3 regions of the Virgibacillus sp. M23 genome follow, and region 1 is predicted to be linked to each of the others. Evidence: riboswitches for the same ligand, from Rfam matches in the RefSeq annotation. Region 1 holds a riboswitch; each other region holds the start of a gene.

Region 1 (5,485 bases):
CGCACCGTTAATGAAATACGATTAAGAATAGTAGTTTCCCCATATTTTTTTGTTAGATTTACAAGTTCTAAGTTACTCACTGATCTTCCCTTCTTCCGGTTTCCATTTAATTACTCTTTTTTCAATTAATGAAATACAACCAAAAAACAATAAACTTAACAGCACTATAAATAAGATAGCAACAAAGACACGATCTGTTCGGAAAGACGAAGATGCCAAAGTCATATATACTCCAATTCCTTCACTTGCACCAAGCCATTCAGATATCACCGCTCCCATTACGCTATATGTCGCCGATATCTTTAAACCACTAAACAAAGAAGGTAATCCATATGGCCACTCTAGCTTACGAAAGATTTGCCCTTTACTGGCACCTGTCATTTGCATATAGTGTTTCAGTTCTCCACTTGTTTGTCTAAATCCATCTAAAGCTGCTATAGTTATTGGAAAAAAACAAACAAGTGTAATAACAATTAATTTCGGCAATATTCCAAAACCAAACCAAATTACTAATAAGGGAGCTAAAATAATAATAGGTATATTCTGTGATATTATTAATAATGGATAAAAGGCTTCCCTAACTGTCGGAATGAGATGAAGACAAACAGCAACGAGCGTACCTACACTGCTGCCTATCATAAATCCGATAATCGATAGTTGGATAGTCGATTGTAGATGACTAGCATAATTTGGCCAGCCATTGACAGCTTCTTGCCATATTACACTTGGAGCAGGTAGTAGCCAAGCTGGGATCGAAAAAATACGACAAGCTATTTCCCAACTGATAAGGAAAAGGATGAGGACCAGAGCTGGTCGCCATCCCTTTTCTCGCAATCTTCTCATTAGCGATACTTCTCCGTTAATTGTTCCATGGAAGCTCCAGAAGGTTGATAAAGAACCTTCACCTGTGAAATAACATTTTCACAACCAATTTCAGTCATCCTTTTATTCATCTTCTCAATAATTCCAAATAGTTCTGCAAGATCACCTTGCATTGTAGTTTCTAGTGGACTTACCTGATACTTAACTCCGGAATGATCGATAATCTTAATCGCTTCATCCACATACGGAATAACATCTTCACCATTTTTCGTTTTCGGGATAATTTGAATACTAACTAGTGCATCTGCCATCATTTATTCCTCCTTTGTTTCTGGTAAAAACTCATTTGTAAATGCTTTTTCACTATCTAACGGTTTATCTAACAGCTCATTCTCATACATCCAATTGGCGTAATTCTCCCATACCTCTTGCTTTTGTTTCCCCCACTGGTCCGCATCATCTTGATACTTTGACGCTAACCAAGCTTGACTTGCTTTTACTAATTCTGCATCCAAATCAGGAACAGCGTTAATTAAGATATCAGCGGCTTCCTCTGGTTGCTCAATTGCTAGATTATAACCTTTAGATACTGCAGCTAAGAATTGCTTAACTGTTTCTGGATCATCTTTGATCATTTTTTCATTGGTAGCTAAAACCGGCGTGTAATAATCTAAATTTGACGAATAATCGGTTAAATACACCATATTAATTTCTTCATCACGGAGCTCTGCCTCTACACCAGTCCAACCATAATAAATCCACGCAAAATCAATATCTCTTTTCACCGCAGTAAAAAAGTCCGTATCGCCCATGTTGATAATATCAACTGATTCTACATTAGCATTTTCCTGCTGCATGAGTGAGGTTAGAACCGCTTTTTCTACCGGAGCTCCCCAGCCACCATATGTTTTATCTTCAAAATCTTTAGGTGTAGTAATCTGTTTATTCTTGGGTGAGGCAAAACCTGAGGTATTATGCTGTATAACAGCAGCAATGGAAACAATCGGTATATCTTGTACACGAGCTTCAGTAATCCCCTCCTGATAACTCACACCAAAATCTGCTTTACCAGATGCAATTAACTGATCTGCTCCCGCTTCACCAGGCATAATTATGTCCACATCAAGGCCTTGCTCTTCAAAATATCCCTTCTCTTTTGCAACATATAATCCTGTATGATTCGTATTTGGTGTCCAATCAAGTACAACAGAGATCTTTTTCTTTTCTGTTGAGTCATTGTTCTGCTGACTTTGTTCTTTCTCTTCTGTACCACATGCCGTTAATATAAGCAGTGTAATCCCTAAACTAAGCAGTAAAAGCTTCTTCAATGTTTTCCTCCTCTTGAATACCTTTCTCATTGTAAGGAACAGCGTATGTATCATCTTGTTTGACTGTAATTCCTTCGCTAAGAATAAAAGCGCAAACACCCGATTAGCAACGCAGCGACGATTCAACGGAGATAAAGGACTCACGGTGAGCTTGCGAGCCGATGATGATTTAGATTAGGGCGATTCATGATGAAGTAGCCTAGTTTCTGGGCGCTGGAGCTGGACGCAGCTCAACACGCAAATTTTATAATTTCTTAGACTATAAAAAATGCCCTAGATGGTTAATCACCATTAGGGCATATACAACTTAATATTTGATGTATCAAACATGTTCCCTACGCTGGTTTAAACCAGATCAGGTTCTAAGAGTCAGTACCTTACGGATACAATCTCAACCAGCAACACTGGTCCCCCTACAACTTTAGTATTCTATTATTAATTCCATAGTAACTATGACATAATTCGTCCATTTAATCAAGTTTAAGAAACTCAAAAAATATAGAAACTTCTATGAACATAGAAGCAACTTCTGCATAAAGTGACACTTTAATCAGTGGGGGTTTTATTTATCCCACATTGATTGTTAGCACCACAGACCTAAAATCCTTTGAACCGACCGGACATTTACCGGCAATCGATCCTCCACTTCCCCATAGTGGTTTTACTTTATTGCTTAAAGTGGATTATTACTGCCAGTTATATGTGTGGGATAAACCTATAAAAAACCTCTTAAAGTATAACCACCATACCTTAAGAGGTTTTCTTCCCTATTTATTTAGGTTATAGAACGCTGTCTTACCAGCATATTCACCCATGCCTGCTAGCTCATCTTCAATGCGAAGCAGTTGATTGTATTTAGCTACACGATCTGTTCGAGAAGGTGCACCTGTTTTGATCTGACCTGCATTAGTCGCTACAGCAATGTCAGCGATCGTTGCATCTTCTGTTTCTCCTGAACGGTGTGAGATAACCGCTGTATAGCCAGCGCGTTTTGCCATTTCGATTGCTTCGAACGTCTCTGTTAATGTACCGATTTGATTAACTTTTACTAAGATAGAGTTTCCAATACCTTGTTCAATACCTTTGGAAAGCTTATTAGTATTTGTTACAAATAAATCATCTCCGACAAGCTGTACTCGTCCACCAAGACGATCTGTTAATACTTTAAATCCATCCCAATCATTTTCATCTAGTCCATCTTCAATGGAGATAATTGGGTATTTGTTGATCATGTCTTCATACCAATCAACCATCTCTTCAGAAGTACGAACAACACCTTCACCTTTTAGATTATATTTACCATCTTCATATATTTCTGAAGCAGCAACATCCATTGCAAGCTTCACTTCTTCTCCTGGCTTGTAACCAGCAGCTTCAATTGCTTCCACAATTGTTTGTAAAGCTTCTTCATTAGAAGCAAGGTTTGGTGCAAATCCGCCTTCGTCACCAACAGCTGTGTTATACCCCTTTGATTTTAATACATTTTTCAATGAATGGAAAATTTCAGCACCCGTACGTAGTGCTTCTTGGAACGTTTCTGCTCCAACTGGCATAACCATAAACTCTTGAATATCTACGTTATTATCGGCATGCTCACCACCATTAAGAATATTCATCATTGGTGTTGGTAGGGTTTTTGCATTAAATCCACCGAGGTAGTTATATAACGGTACTTCAAGATAACTAGCAGCAGCATGTGCTACAGCCATGGATACACCAAGAATTGCGTTAGCACCAAGTTTGCCTTTATTTTCAGTTCCATCTAATTCGATCATTAACGCATCGATGATATTCTGACGAGTAACATCAATCCCAAGTAATTCAGGTGCAATTATTTCATTTACGTTTTGAACTGCTTTTAGAACACCTTTTCCAAGATAACGATCTTTATCACCATCACGTAATTCCACAGCCTCGTATTCACCGGTAGATGCACCGCTTGGCACAAGTGCAGAACCGAAGGCACCTGATTCTGTAAATACTTCCACTTCAACTGTCGGGTTACCGCGTGAGTCTAATACTTCACGTGCATATACATCAGTAATGTATGGCATAATTTTTCTCTCCTTTAATTTCCTTTTATTTAATTAATGATTCGCCAGTCATTTCTTCTGGTTTTTCAATACCTAGTAAATCCAATAAGGTTGGTGATAGATCAGCTAAAATCCCACCATCTCGTAATGTTATATTTTCTTCTGTCACAATTACCGGAACAGGATTTGTCGTATGAGCAGTCATTGGCTTACCTTCAAGCGTAACTACCTCATCAGAATTACCGTGATCAGCAGTAATAATGGCATTCCCGCCAAGCTCTTTAATTTTATCAACAATTTTCCCTAGACATTCATCAACTACTTCAATTGCTTTAATAGTCGGCTGTAATTTACCAGAATGTCCAACCATGTCCGGGTTAGCAAAGTTCAAGATAATTGCATTGTGTTCACCAGCATCAAGTTCTTTGAGCAACGCGTCCGTCACTCCATAAGCACTCATTTCTGGTTTTAAATCATATGTTGCAACCTTTGGCGAATCAATCAATACACGTTTTTCACCATCAAATTCTTTCTCACGACCACCACTCATAAAGAAAGTGACATGTGGATATTTTTCTGTCTCAGCAATACGTAATTGCTTCAAATTATGCTGAGATAATACTTCGCCAACTGTATTATCTAGGTTAACAGGTTCGTAAGCAACATAGCCATCGACTGTTTCACTAAAATTCGTTAACATTACAAAGTCCAAATTTTTTGGCACGTGCTCACCACGATCAAAATCACGAAAATCTTCATTTGCAAAGGTACGTGAAATCTGAATAGCGCGATCTGGACGGAAGTTATAAAAGATTATAGAATCTCCATCTTTAATTTTCCCAACTGCTTCACCGTTTTCATCTGTGATGACAGATGGTATAACAAACTCATCGTAAATTTCATTTGCATATGAATCGTCAACAACCTCTATTGGGTCTTGATATGCTGGTCCTTCTCCATATACCATTGCATCATACGCTTTTTTCACACGATCCCAACGTTTGTCACGATCCATGGAATAATAGCGGCCTGAAATGGTTGCAAATTGACCAACACCGTATTCCTTGATCTTATCCTGCGTTTGTTTAATATATTCTTTCGCTGTTTGCGGACCAACATCTCGTCCATCAAGAAATGCATGGATGTACACTTCTTTCAACTCATTATCTTTTGCTAGTTTTAATAAAGCAAATAAATGATTGATATGACTATGCACGCCTCCATCGGAAAGCAATCCAAAAACATGCAATGCTTTTTTGTTTTTCTTCGCATTTTCTATTGATTTTTTAAAGGCCTCTTTTT
Region 2 (5,485 bases), on a different contig from region 1:
TCTCTAGGCCAAAGGCAATTTCATCTTCTACCGTTAACATACAAAATTGGCTTTCTGGATCTTGGAATACGACGCCAACTTGTTTGCTAATTGTACCGGGATGTGCATCGTGTATAGATTGACCGAATATGGTAACATCACCTGTCATTTTACCGTCTAATTCGCGCGGGTATATACCATTTAAACAGTGTGTTAACGTACTTTTTCCGCTACCACTTGGTCCAAGTAGTAGCATGGTTTCCCCTCTGTCTAACTGAAAGCTCAGATTAGAGATGATTGGTTTATCATTATCTTCATGAAACCAGAGTGAAAGATTAGATACGTTGATCATGATGCGGAACGTTCCTTTCTGATTTGTTTACCAAGCGCAAAACTAGATAGTACGCCTGTTTTCGCGAGTGAATCACTAATTGCTTTTCCAAGCAAACCTGAAATGATTGCCCCACTAATCATTCTTATACATAACATACCTAATATGTATGGAGTACTTAAGGCAGCATAGCCTGATCTAAAATATCCCCAAACAAAACTAAATATAGCTGCTCCAACACCGGCTAACATTAGCACCCAAAGTGAATAGCGTTTCCATTTTGTTAGCGCAAAGGCAGCTTCTGCGCCAAGACCCTGTATAATACCCGTAATAATAATGATTGGTCCCATAGCATTACCGAGGAGCATTTCTACCGTTGCAGCAATTGTTTCTGACAAAAATGCAGCTCCGGGTTTACGAATGATATAAGCCGCAATAATGGATACAATAAACCAAATACCAAATATAAAGTCATATCCTATGGGTCCCATGAACGACACGAGAATTTTTCCAATAGGTAAAAATGCTAAATAAACGATACCGAAGACTACGGAAAGAACAGACATAACAATTATTTCCTTTAGCTTCCAATTATTCAAAGTATCTCCCCCTTTTTAGATGGGCTATTTGCAGATATGGTGGTTGTCATAACTAGATGTGATGAATAACTACTTTCTAAATTTGTAAAAACACGTTCAAGTCCATCGAATATAAGTTTTCCATCCCCGTCTAGCCTTGTAGCATAGTGGATAGAGCTAACCTTAACCCCATGGAGCTTCATTTCCTCAATTTGGTTATAAATGATGTTCATATAATTTCCTCCACCCAACGGATAAAGGGAAAATTTGCCGGCAACTTCTTGCTGAAGGTCATTTGTATTTAAATTTAATCGATGGTCGTCCGTTGATAGATATACATCCCCATCGGAGTCTCCCGGACAGCCGATGGAGTAGGTGGCACTAAACACGACATGGTGTCCTGTGCTAGCCGCATGCAAAAAAAGTGCCTTGGTTACATCAAAAACATGTGTGATCTTGCCACGTACACAGGTTTCTACATCTGTTGTTTTAATCCAAACCTTAGATGTATCTACGTTTTTCAGTGAAGTTGTAATTACATCTACAAATTGATCTGTCATTGGATAGATGGCAAAAGAGCAACCAGCAATCCGACTATTAATACAGTTCAATGCTTGTTCGTTCATATCATTTTCCTCCTAATAAATAGTCATGTCAGTGAAGTTATACATAAATAAAAAAGACTGCATTCTTTGGGAATGCAGTCTTCAAAAATATATGTAGGCTATGCCTATAAAACGATATATGAACGACTGCACTTCCCCACGCTAGTATTATCTAGATCGGGTTATAAGGGTCAGAGTAGTCTCTTCTCAGCCATGTACATAGCTCCCCTAGTGCAATTTAAAATAGATATGCAGTTTTTATGTATTTATATATACTACTAATAGAATAGTTCAATTAGTGCTTTTTGTAAATACGATAAGTGATATACTGTGAAATAAAGCAACTTATAGAACTGCTAGACTTTTTGACTTGATACCTCACATTGCAATGAAGTACATGAACAATGTAATCAAAAGAGTAATAAGCTAAAATGTTGGGTGTATAAGAGAATAGTGAGCAGTTATCATTCTCTAGAATTATACTTATTCTGTATCCGATGTACCTCGTCCATTAACTCGTTGCCAATAATCGTAGTCATCTGATCGTATACAGCTTTCCATGCATTCTTCCATTGCTCTCTTTCTCTTGTTGTAAGAAAGTGAATAGTAACAACATCTTTTTTTCTTAATTCACGTGTATAATGATCATTCATCTCAATCGCGTGACGTTTCCCCCAATCCGTTGCTTCACTTAAGGCAGCTTGAATGGCTGATTGATTATATTCAGATAATGATTCCCAAAAAGGCTTATTAATAAAAACACCGTATCCGAGATAACCGTGATTGCTCATAGTTACAAACGGTTGATGCTCATAGAATTTTTTAGAGTAAATATTAGAAATCGTATTTTCCTGTCCATCAATAAAATGTACTTCCAAGTTTTGATAAGTTTTATTAAATGGTAAGCTACTTGTGCTAGCATGTACTTGATTAAATTGTTCCTTAATAACAGGACTAGGCATAATACGGAAATGGAGTCGGTTTACATCATCTGGTAGTTTGATAACGTGTACTTGATTCGTAAGCTGTTTATAACCGTTATACCAAAAAGTCAAGCCCTTCACGTTTGTATTATGAAGGTTTGCAAGCAATGTTTTCCCTATTTTACCCTCATATGCTTCCGTTACTGCCTCGTGTGTAGGGAATGCATAGGGGAGATCAAGGATACCCCATTTGGGAAATAGCTCACTTACCTTAGCTGTTGCCGGGGCAATCATTTCAACATTCCCATTTTGGATGGCTTCCCACTCATTGGTGTCATTATATAGAGACCCATTTGCATAAATGTGGACTTTGATTCTTCCATTTGTTTTTGCTTCTACAAGTTGAGCAAACTTCCGGGCTGTTTGTCCCTTTGGTGTGTCAGTCGCAACAACATGACTAAACCGAATGATGATTTGTTCACGTAATCCCTCTTGTTCATCATCATAATCATCTGTTCCACGAATTGTCTCGAAGTCAATTCCAATTACGACAGCGGAAACAAGTCCTGTTATAATAAATGTTAGAATTATAAAAAAGTTTCGCAAATAATTACCTCCATGAACTAAATAGAGAAAGTTCAGTGTGTGGTCATTCATCCCGCATATAACCGCAGTAAGCTCCCGCTTCAAGTAATAAAGAGAAACCAATATGGGCGATGGATCGACTGCCGGTAAATGTCCGATTGGTTCGGGCCTCCATGGAAGTAGGTCACAAAGGCGTTGCCACAGGAAGTGGCGAATGAAGCCTTTGTACGTATTTGTTTTAGTAAAAACGGACGGAAGTTTTACTTTATCCCGCATATAACTGGCAGTAAGATACCCACTTCAAGCAATAAAGAGAAACCAAAATGGGAAGTGTGGAACAACTGCCAGTAAATGTCCGATTGGTTCACCTAACCATCCGTGGGGATAAACAAAACCCCCCCACGGATGGAAGTTTCACTTTATTTTATCATAATATTCTATCAATCATTAAACTTAAGGAGAAGTGGGGAATGGTAAGTCTTCGTAAAATGCCAATTAGACTAAAGATTATGATTCTATCTTTTGGGATTGTTCTATTTACGCTCTTAATTGGTGGCATTATGCTTATCGGCAATCTTTTTCAAGGAAAAGAAGAAGGGCTTGGTGAGCGTGGACTTATGACAGGGAGGATCGTGGCGAACTTACCAGAAATAAAGGATTCAATTGTAAAAGCACGAGGCTGGAAAACAATCAATCCAATTGTTGAGCGAATACGTACGATTAATCAAGTTGATTACATTGTTGTTTTAAATATGAACCGTATCAGATTCTCCCATCCAATCGAAAAACAGCTCGGAACGGTATCGTCAGGGAAGGATGAAGGGGCTGCTTTTGCTGAGCATAGTTATGTTTCAAAAGCGAAGGGGGAACAAGGAACTGCTATCCGTTCTTTTGTTCCAATTGTTAATGATAGTTTTGAACAAATAGGAGTAGTGCTTGTCGGAAATATGCTCCCATCATTTTGGAACATACTTTTATCTATACGAGTAGAAATAATGATTATTGCTTTACTGACAATAGCCTTTGGAATCATTGGTTCTTATTTATTGGCAAGACATGTTAAAGAACAGACGTTTTGGATGGAGCCATATGAGATAGCGAGGGTGCTAAAAGAGAGAACAACAGTTTTTCAAGCAATGCATGAAGGCGTTATTGCTGTAGATCGTGATGAGCGGTTAGTTGTTTTTAATGAAAAGGCAAAAGAGATTTTACATATTGAAATGGATGTTAATGATGCTCTCATGAGTACGGTCTTGAAAGACAAAGTAATGGTACAGCAATTAAGAGGGCAGACGGCAGCTTATAATGAAACATTGAGAGTTCATGAGAAGCTAATTATGTTAAATCGGATTCCAATAGAAATAGAAAACGAACGGATAGGCTGTGTGGTGGTTTTTCAAGATCGGACAGAAGTTACAAAGATGGCAGAGGAGTTAACAGGTGTAAAAGCTTTTGTCGATGCATTACGTGTTCAAAATCATGAACATATGAATAAGCTTCATACAATTGCAGGATTAATTCAGTTAGAAGAAAATGAGCGAGCGTTGGAATATGTTTTCCAAACGACACAGAAGCAGGCGTCCTTAACAAGGTTCATGATGCAACGAATTAAAAGTTATAGTATTGCAGGTTTGCTTATTAGCAAGATACGTAGAGGTGAAGAGCTAGGAATTGATGTTAGAGTGGATGGTCAAACGTCAATAAAAGCATTTCCAACTGTGTTTAACAATCATGATATGGTGCTCATACTAGGGAATTTAATTGAAAACGCAATTGACGCATGTGCTATATCAGAGATAAAGCAAAAAAGGATTAATATCACAATTTATCAAAATGAAACGGATTGTATGATAAAAATCATTGATAATGGAATTGGTATCGTTGATACGGATCGAATTTTTGAAAAGGGCTATACGACCAAAGGGAAATCCGGATCAGGAATTGGCCTATATTTAATACAGCAAATGATATCCAAGGCAGAAGGGACTATATCAGTTGATTCAGTATTACATCAGGGGACACAAATTATTATAACGATTCCAATGATGTTGAGAAAGGAAGGGTTCCGTGATAAGAGATTCAGAAGTGAAAGTATTGCTGATTGAGGACGACCCTATGGTACAAGAAGTCAATAAAAGAATGGTAGAAAGGGTAGAGGGCTTTCACGTTATTGCAATAGCCGAAAACGGGAAGCAAGGCTTGGAATTATGTCAATACAACAATCCCGATCTCGTTCTGCTGGATATCTATATGCCTGAACAAGATGGTATCGCAGCACTTAAAGCGTTAAGGGAGTTAGAGTTGGATTTGGAGGTGATTATCATTTCCGCAGCTAATGAAATGAATATGGTTCGTAATATGCTACATCACGGAGCTCTCGATTATATTATTAAACCATTCAAATTTGATCGTCTTGTTCTGGCACTGACTAAGTATAATCGTTATCGTCGCCAATTTAATGCAAGTGAAAAGGTAGATCAGCAA
Region 3 (5,485 bases), on a different contig from region 1:
TGGAACCTTTGCTGTATTGGGACTTTTAGTTTCGTTTTCTATCGCTTATAATTTAGCTAAGTCCTATGATGTTGATGGCTTATCAGCAGGTCTAATATCTGCTGGGGGCTTCATTATGCTCGTCCCATGGACTGAGGATGGTGGCTTGAATGCAGCATGGTTGGGGACACAAGGGTTATTCGTCGGAATTATTCTTGCATTAGTATTAACGGAATTATTCAGAATCTTAATAAAATCAAAAATGACAATTAAAATGCCAGAAGGTGTTCCTGAAGGAGTAACTCGTTCTTTTAAAGCTTTAATTCCTGCAGTAATTATACTCATCATTCTTGGTTTCTTCCAAGCATTGATGAATGTATTTGCAGAGCAAAGCGTGTTTGAGGTTATTTTCAATGTTATTCAAGAACCATTACAGGGGTTAGGGAATACGCTGCCTGCAGCAATGGTTGTCTCATTCCTCAATCATTTACTATGGTTCTTTGGTTTACATGGTACGAATATTATTGGATCCGTTATTGAACCATTATATTTACCATTAATTGAACAAAATTTAGATCTATTTAAGAGTGGAATGTCCGCATTTGAAGTACCAAATATTGTAACAAAGCCATTCCTTGACTCATTCGTGTTCATGGGTGGATCTGGTACCACAATTGCCTTATTAATTGCTATCTTTATTGTCATCCGTAGAGAAAAGAATCACCCTTATCGTCAAGTGGCAAAGTTATCTGCACCAGCAGGGTTATTTAACATTAACGAGCCAGTAATATTTGGTTTGCCAATTGTTTTGAATCCTGCAATGTTAATTCCTTTTATTTTGATACCGGTTACGTTAACTGTTACGTCATATATAGCATTGGCGACTGGACTAGTTCCAAGAACAGTAGCGATCTTGCCGTGGACAACGCCACCAATATTAAGCGGTTACTTAGTAACTGGAGGAAGCTGGCGTGGAATTGCCTTACAGGTATTTAATTTAACGCTTGCTGTACTTATGTATATACCGTTTATAATGGCAGGAGTTAGAACACTAAGACAACGAAAAGAGGGTTAATACAATGGAAACAACAGAGGATGTTCAAATGTTATCTTTCCAAATTATTTTACATGCTGGAAATGCAAGGTCACATGCGATGGAAGCAATTTCTCATGCAAAGGCATACCAGTTCAACGAGGCACGTCAAAAGATTGAAGCGGCTGATAAAGAATTTAATGATGCACACCATATGCAAACAAAACTTTTACAGGAAGAAGCAGATGGAAAACAAACGAATTTATCCGTAATATTGATCCATGCGCAGGATCATCTAATGACGGCTATGACAGTGAAAGACTTAGCGGTTGAAATGATAGACATGTATGAGAAAATACAAACATTGGAGGGATAATAAAATGAAAATTATACTAGTTTGTTCAGCGGGGATGTCAACGTCTATGCTTGTTAAAAAAATGAAGCAGGCAGCTGAGGAGCGGAATCTAGATGCAGAAATAAATGCAGTTGCTGAATCACAGTTAAAAAATGAATTAGATAATCTAGACGTTGTATTAATTGGTCCACAGGTTCGCTATTTAGAAAAGAAAATTAAAGAACAGGTTGAACCACATGGCATTGCCGTCGATGTAATCGATCAAATGGCATACGGCATGATACAAGGTGATAAAGTTTTAGATCAGGCAGTAGAGCTTGCAAAATAATTTCATACATGAAAGGAATAGCTGCCTGTTTTCTGAAGCGCTGGATTACAGCGCAGCTATTTTTTTATCGTCTAGGAAATAGTGAAATTTGCCAATATGGATAAATAGGCGCGTTTTGGGCCGCGTCCAGCCCCCAGAACTAGGCGACATTCATGTTGTTTGGTCGTATAGCGTTTTAAAGGGATTTATTAGTCTGTTAAAGATGAGCTATCAGAGTTTTCTTATTTAGACCTTTACAATTTATACCAATCTTGTTAAGCTGTTTTTGTTAGAAAATTTAATAGGAAATGTTACAGCACTAGGGGAGCTATTTGGAATAGCTGAGAAAGACGTATTCGTTTTGACCCTCTGTACCCGAACAGGATAATGCCTGCGTGGGAAAGTGTGGTCACCAAGGCTACATAAATGTTGACTGCATTCACAAGGAATGCAGTTTTTAATTTAATGTATAGCAAATCGTTCTCTGTTTTGCAGGTAGTCAGTCTAGTTTTGATCTCGATAGCTCTTTCTATGTGCTGGAAGTCGATTTCTTATTGGGAGGCGATTTTCATGCATGAACAATGGGGATTTTTAGAAAATGTACCACATGATGCTTCCATTAATATGGCATTAGATGAAGCCTTGCTTCATTGGCATTATGAAGGGAAAATACCGCCGACATTACGGTTTTATCGATGGATGAAACCGACACTTTCGATTGGTCATTTTCAAAAAGTAGATGGAAAAATTGACTTAGAAGGTGTAAAAAAACATCAATGTCAGTTTGTACGCAGAATGACAGGTGGAAGTGCGGTATTGCATGATGATGAATTAACATACAGTATTGTTATTTCTGAGGATCATCCTATGATAGCTTCTTCGATTCGCCAAGCTTATTATGATTTGTCGAAAGGAATTCTAAAAGGTTATCAAAACTTAGGAATAGAAGCAACCTACGCTGAATCATTTTCCAAGGAGAGAAGTAGTATTTGCTTCGAGCGGCCTGCTTTTTATGAAATGGTTGCAGATGGTAAAAAACTCTCAGGAAATGCACAAACTAGAAAAAAAGGGGTACTGCTTCAGCATGGATCGATACCGATAACCATGAACATTGATTTGCTATTCGATCTATTTTTATTTCCTTCAGACAAATTGAAAGAAAGAAAAAAACAAGGCTTTTGGAAAAAAGCAACAACAATTAATCAGTTAACAAATCAAGCGCATTCGTACGAAACAATTAAACCTGCTTTTATGGAGGGGTTCTCGAAAGGACTAAACATTAAGTTAGAGCCTTTTTCATTAACGAAAAGTCAATGGGATGAAGTATATAAACTTGCTGAAACAAACTATTCTGATGAGAACACGAGAAAAGGAGCGGTCACCCATGCCTAAAGATCAGACGTATATTCGAAAGCCTGAATGGTTAAAAACAAAGTTAAATACGAATAAATCATACAGAGGACTAAAAAAACTAATGCGTGATAATCGCTTAAACACTGTATGTGAAGAGGCACGTTGCCCGAATATTCATGAATGTTGGAGTGAAAGAAAAACAGCTACCTTTATGATTCTTGGAGATACATGTACACGAGGATGCCGTTTTTGTGCTGTAAAGACTGGACTGCCAAATGAACTGGATTGGGGAGAGCCAGAAAGAGTTGCGGATTCTGTTGTTGTAATGGGGCTTAGACATGTTGTTGTAACAGCAGTTGCTCGCGATGACTTAAACGATGGTGGTGCTGCCGTTTTTGCTGAAACTGTTCGAGCAGTACGAAGAAAAAATCCTGGCTGTACTATCGAAATTCTACCTTCTGATATGAAGGGTGACTATGATAGTCTGCATACACTTATGGATAGTGCTCCAGATATTTTTAACCATAATATTGAAACGGTAAGGAGATTAACAAAACGTGTACGTGCCAGAGCGATGTATGACCGTTCCTTGCAGCTACTTCAACGGGTAAAAGAAATTGCTCCAAACACACCAACAAAATCTAGTATTATGGTAGGTTTAGGAGAAGAAAAAGAGGAGATTATTCAAGCGATGGATGATCTGTTAGCACATCAGGTAGACATTGTAACAATTGGTCAATACTTACAACCAACTAAAAAACATTTAAATGTAGAGCGTTATTATCATCCTGATGAGTTTAAAGAGCTGAAGGAAATAGCTATTAATAAAGGCTTCAGGCACTGTGAGGCAGGTCCATTAGTTCGTTCTTCCTATCATGCAGATGAGCAAGTAACACAAGCTTCTGCACAGCGTCGAATTAATTATATGAAGGGCTATGAGAAACAGGAAAATAAGGAAGTCGACTTCACTTTTTAACTTCATCATGATACGTTATCATGAAACTTCTTATATCTGTTTTTCGTAATAAGAATAGTCAAGAGATTCAGACCTATGAAGTGAATAGAAATGGAGCGTATACAGATGAATGCTGTAACAATAAAGCAACTAGCAAAGCAATTTAGTTTGGAAGTATTGGCAGGAGAGGACCAATTGAACCGAACGATAACAAAAGCTAGAACGCATCGGCCTGGATTGGAGTTTATTGGATACTTTGATTTCTTTCCGATGGAACACGTTCAAGTATTGGGAAGAAAAGAAATTACCTACTTACATCAATTATCACATGAGGAGCGGCAGCTACGTATCGGTAACATCGTAAACTATCATCCACCTTGTTTTATTGTTACATCAAATCAAGAGGGATTAACGTATTTGACTAGATTTTGCAAGCAAGAAGGTATTCCATTATTACGTACGAAGGAAGCGACATCTACATTTATGGATAAATATGATGCTTATATGGTAAAGGCATTAGCTCCTGAGACTGCTGTTCACGGTGTATGTGTTAATATTTTTGGACTTGGTATATTGATTCGTGGTAAATCTGGAATTGGTAAAAGCGAGATTGCCCATGCCTTAATTGGTCGAGGACATCGGCTTGTAGCAGATGATATGGTTGTCTTAAAAAAATTAGGACCAGAAACATTACTCGGTACACATAATGGTACAAATAAGGAATTTCTTGCACTACGAAGCATTGGGCTCTTAAATGTGGTAAGACTGTATGGTAGAAAGGCATTTCAAGAGGAAACTCGTATTGCTCTTGATATTGAGCTGGCAGCGTGGCAAAAGAATGAGTTAAATAATGAATTAGAAGTAGCTACGGAAACTAGTGATTATATGGGGGTAACAATTCCTCGTATTGAAATACAGCTACAGCCTGGTCGTGATGTTGTCGGCTTAATTGAAGCGGCAGCAAATAATTGGTATTTACAGCAGCAAGGATATAGTGCTGCGGAAGAATTTATTCAACGTTTAGATTCTGATCGGACAGAAACAGAAGAGTAAAAATAGATAGAAGTCCTTCTATCATAGAAGGATCAAGAGACTGAGACAAAAGAATGAAGAAACAATCAAAAAACGAACGATAATTGGTTGAAATTAATTATTGTTCGTTTTTTGATCAAAATTATTAATTCAGCACCTGAAATAAGCGAGACTCCAGCGGGAACAGTACGCGTCCGAAGATCCACTTGGTAAGGTGTTTTTCTTTACCAAGTTAGCTAAGGCTGTGCCTGCGGAAAGCGCGTATAGTTTCACGGTGCGGATTCTTTGAGTAAAGAAGGTGTGCTTATTCCAGAAAACCATTACACGTCATGTGTGGGAAGGAGCGATAGAACTGGTTCAATGGAACTGGATTTATAATCAAAGTAAGTGGATGTATCGGAATGAGAAAAGAGAAGTGGAACGTAGCTACGCAGATTCAGAAGACCTGCATGGGCTGCGTTATTGTCGTTT

Evidence for each region. Region 1 has a riboswitch for thiamine pyrophosphate ahead of RVS70_RS07070 (ABC transporter substrate-binding protein). Riboswitches for the same ligand answer to the same signal wherever they lie in the genome.
Region 2: another riboswitch for thiamine pyrophosphate. It lies ahead of RVS70_RS19775 (YkoF family thiamine/hydroxymethylpyrimidine-binding protein); the one in region 1 lies ahead of RVS70_RS07070 (ABC transporter substrate-binding protein).
Region 3: another riboswitch for thiamine pyrophosphate. It lies ahead of RVS70_RS19105 (lipoate--protein ligase family protein); the one in region 1 lies ahead of RVS70_RS07070 (ABC transporter substrate-binding protein).

The regions. Positions count from the first base shown of each region.
Region 1 covers NZ_JAWDHA010000012.1:29,110-34,594, forward strand. The annotation lists gene RVS70_RS07055 (ABC transporter ATP-binding protein) at 1-80, opposite strand, end outside; gene RVS70_RS07060 (ABC transporter permease) at 73-843, opposite strand; gene RVS70_RS07065 (MTH1187 family thiamine-binding protein) at 843-1,133, opposite strand; gene RVS70_RS07070 (ABC transporter substrate-binding protein) at 1,137-2,150, opposite strand; TPP riboswitch at 2,466-2,575, opposite strand; gene eno (phosphopyruvate hydratase) at 2,918-4,204, opposite strand; gene gpmI (2,3-bisphosphoglycerate-independent phosphoglycerate mutase) at 4,230-5,485, opposite strand, start outside.
Region 2 covers NZ_JAWDHA010000079.1:4,241-9,725, forward strand. The annotation lists gene RVS70_RS19765 (energy-coupling factor transporter ATPase) at 1-331, opposite strand, end outside; gene RVS70_RS19770 (ECF transporter S component) at 328-909, opposite strand; gene RVS70_RS19775 (YkoF family thiamine/hydroxymethylpyrimidine-binding protein) at 906-1,514, opposite strand; TPP riboswitch at 1,631-1,733, opposite strand; gene RVS70_RS19780 (DctP family TRAP transporter solute-binding subunit) at 1,958-3,022, opposite strand; gene RVS70_RS19785 (sensor histidine kinase) at 3,472-5,106, shown strand; gene RVS70_RS19790 (response regulator) at 5,117-5,485, shown strand, end outside.
Region 3 covers NZ_JAWDHA010000072.1:5,242-10,726, forward strand. The annotation lists gene RVS70_RS19090 (PTS sugar transporter subunit IIC) at 1-1,054, shown strand, start outside; gene RVS70_RS19095 (PTS lactose/cellobiose transporter subunit IIA) at 1,059-1,388, shown strand; gene RVS70_RS19100 (PTS sugar transporter subunit IIB) at 1,393-1,695, shown strand; TPP riboswitch at 1,986-2,093, shown strand; gene RVS70_RS19105 (lipoate--protein ligase family protein) at 2,245-3,066, shown strand; gene lipA (lipoyl synthase) at 3,059-4,003, shown strand; gene hprK (HPr(Ser) kinase/phosphatase) at 4,109-5,035, shown strand.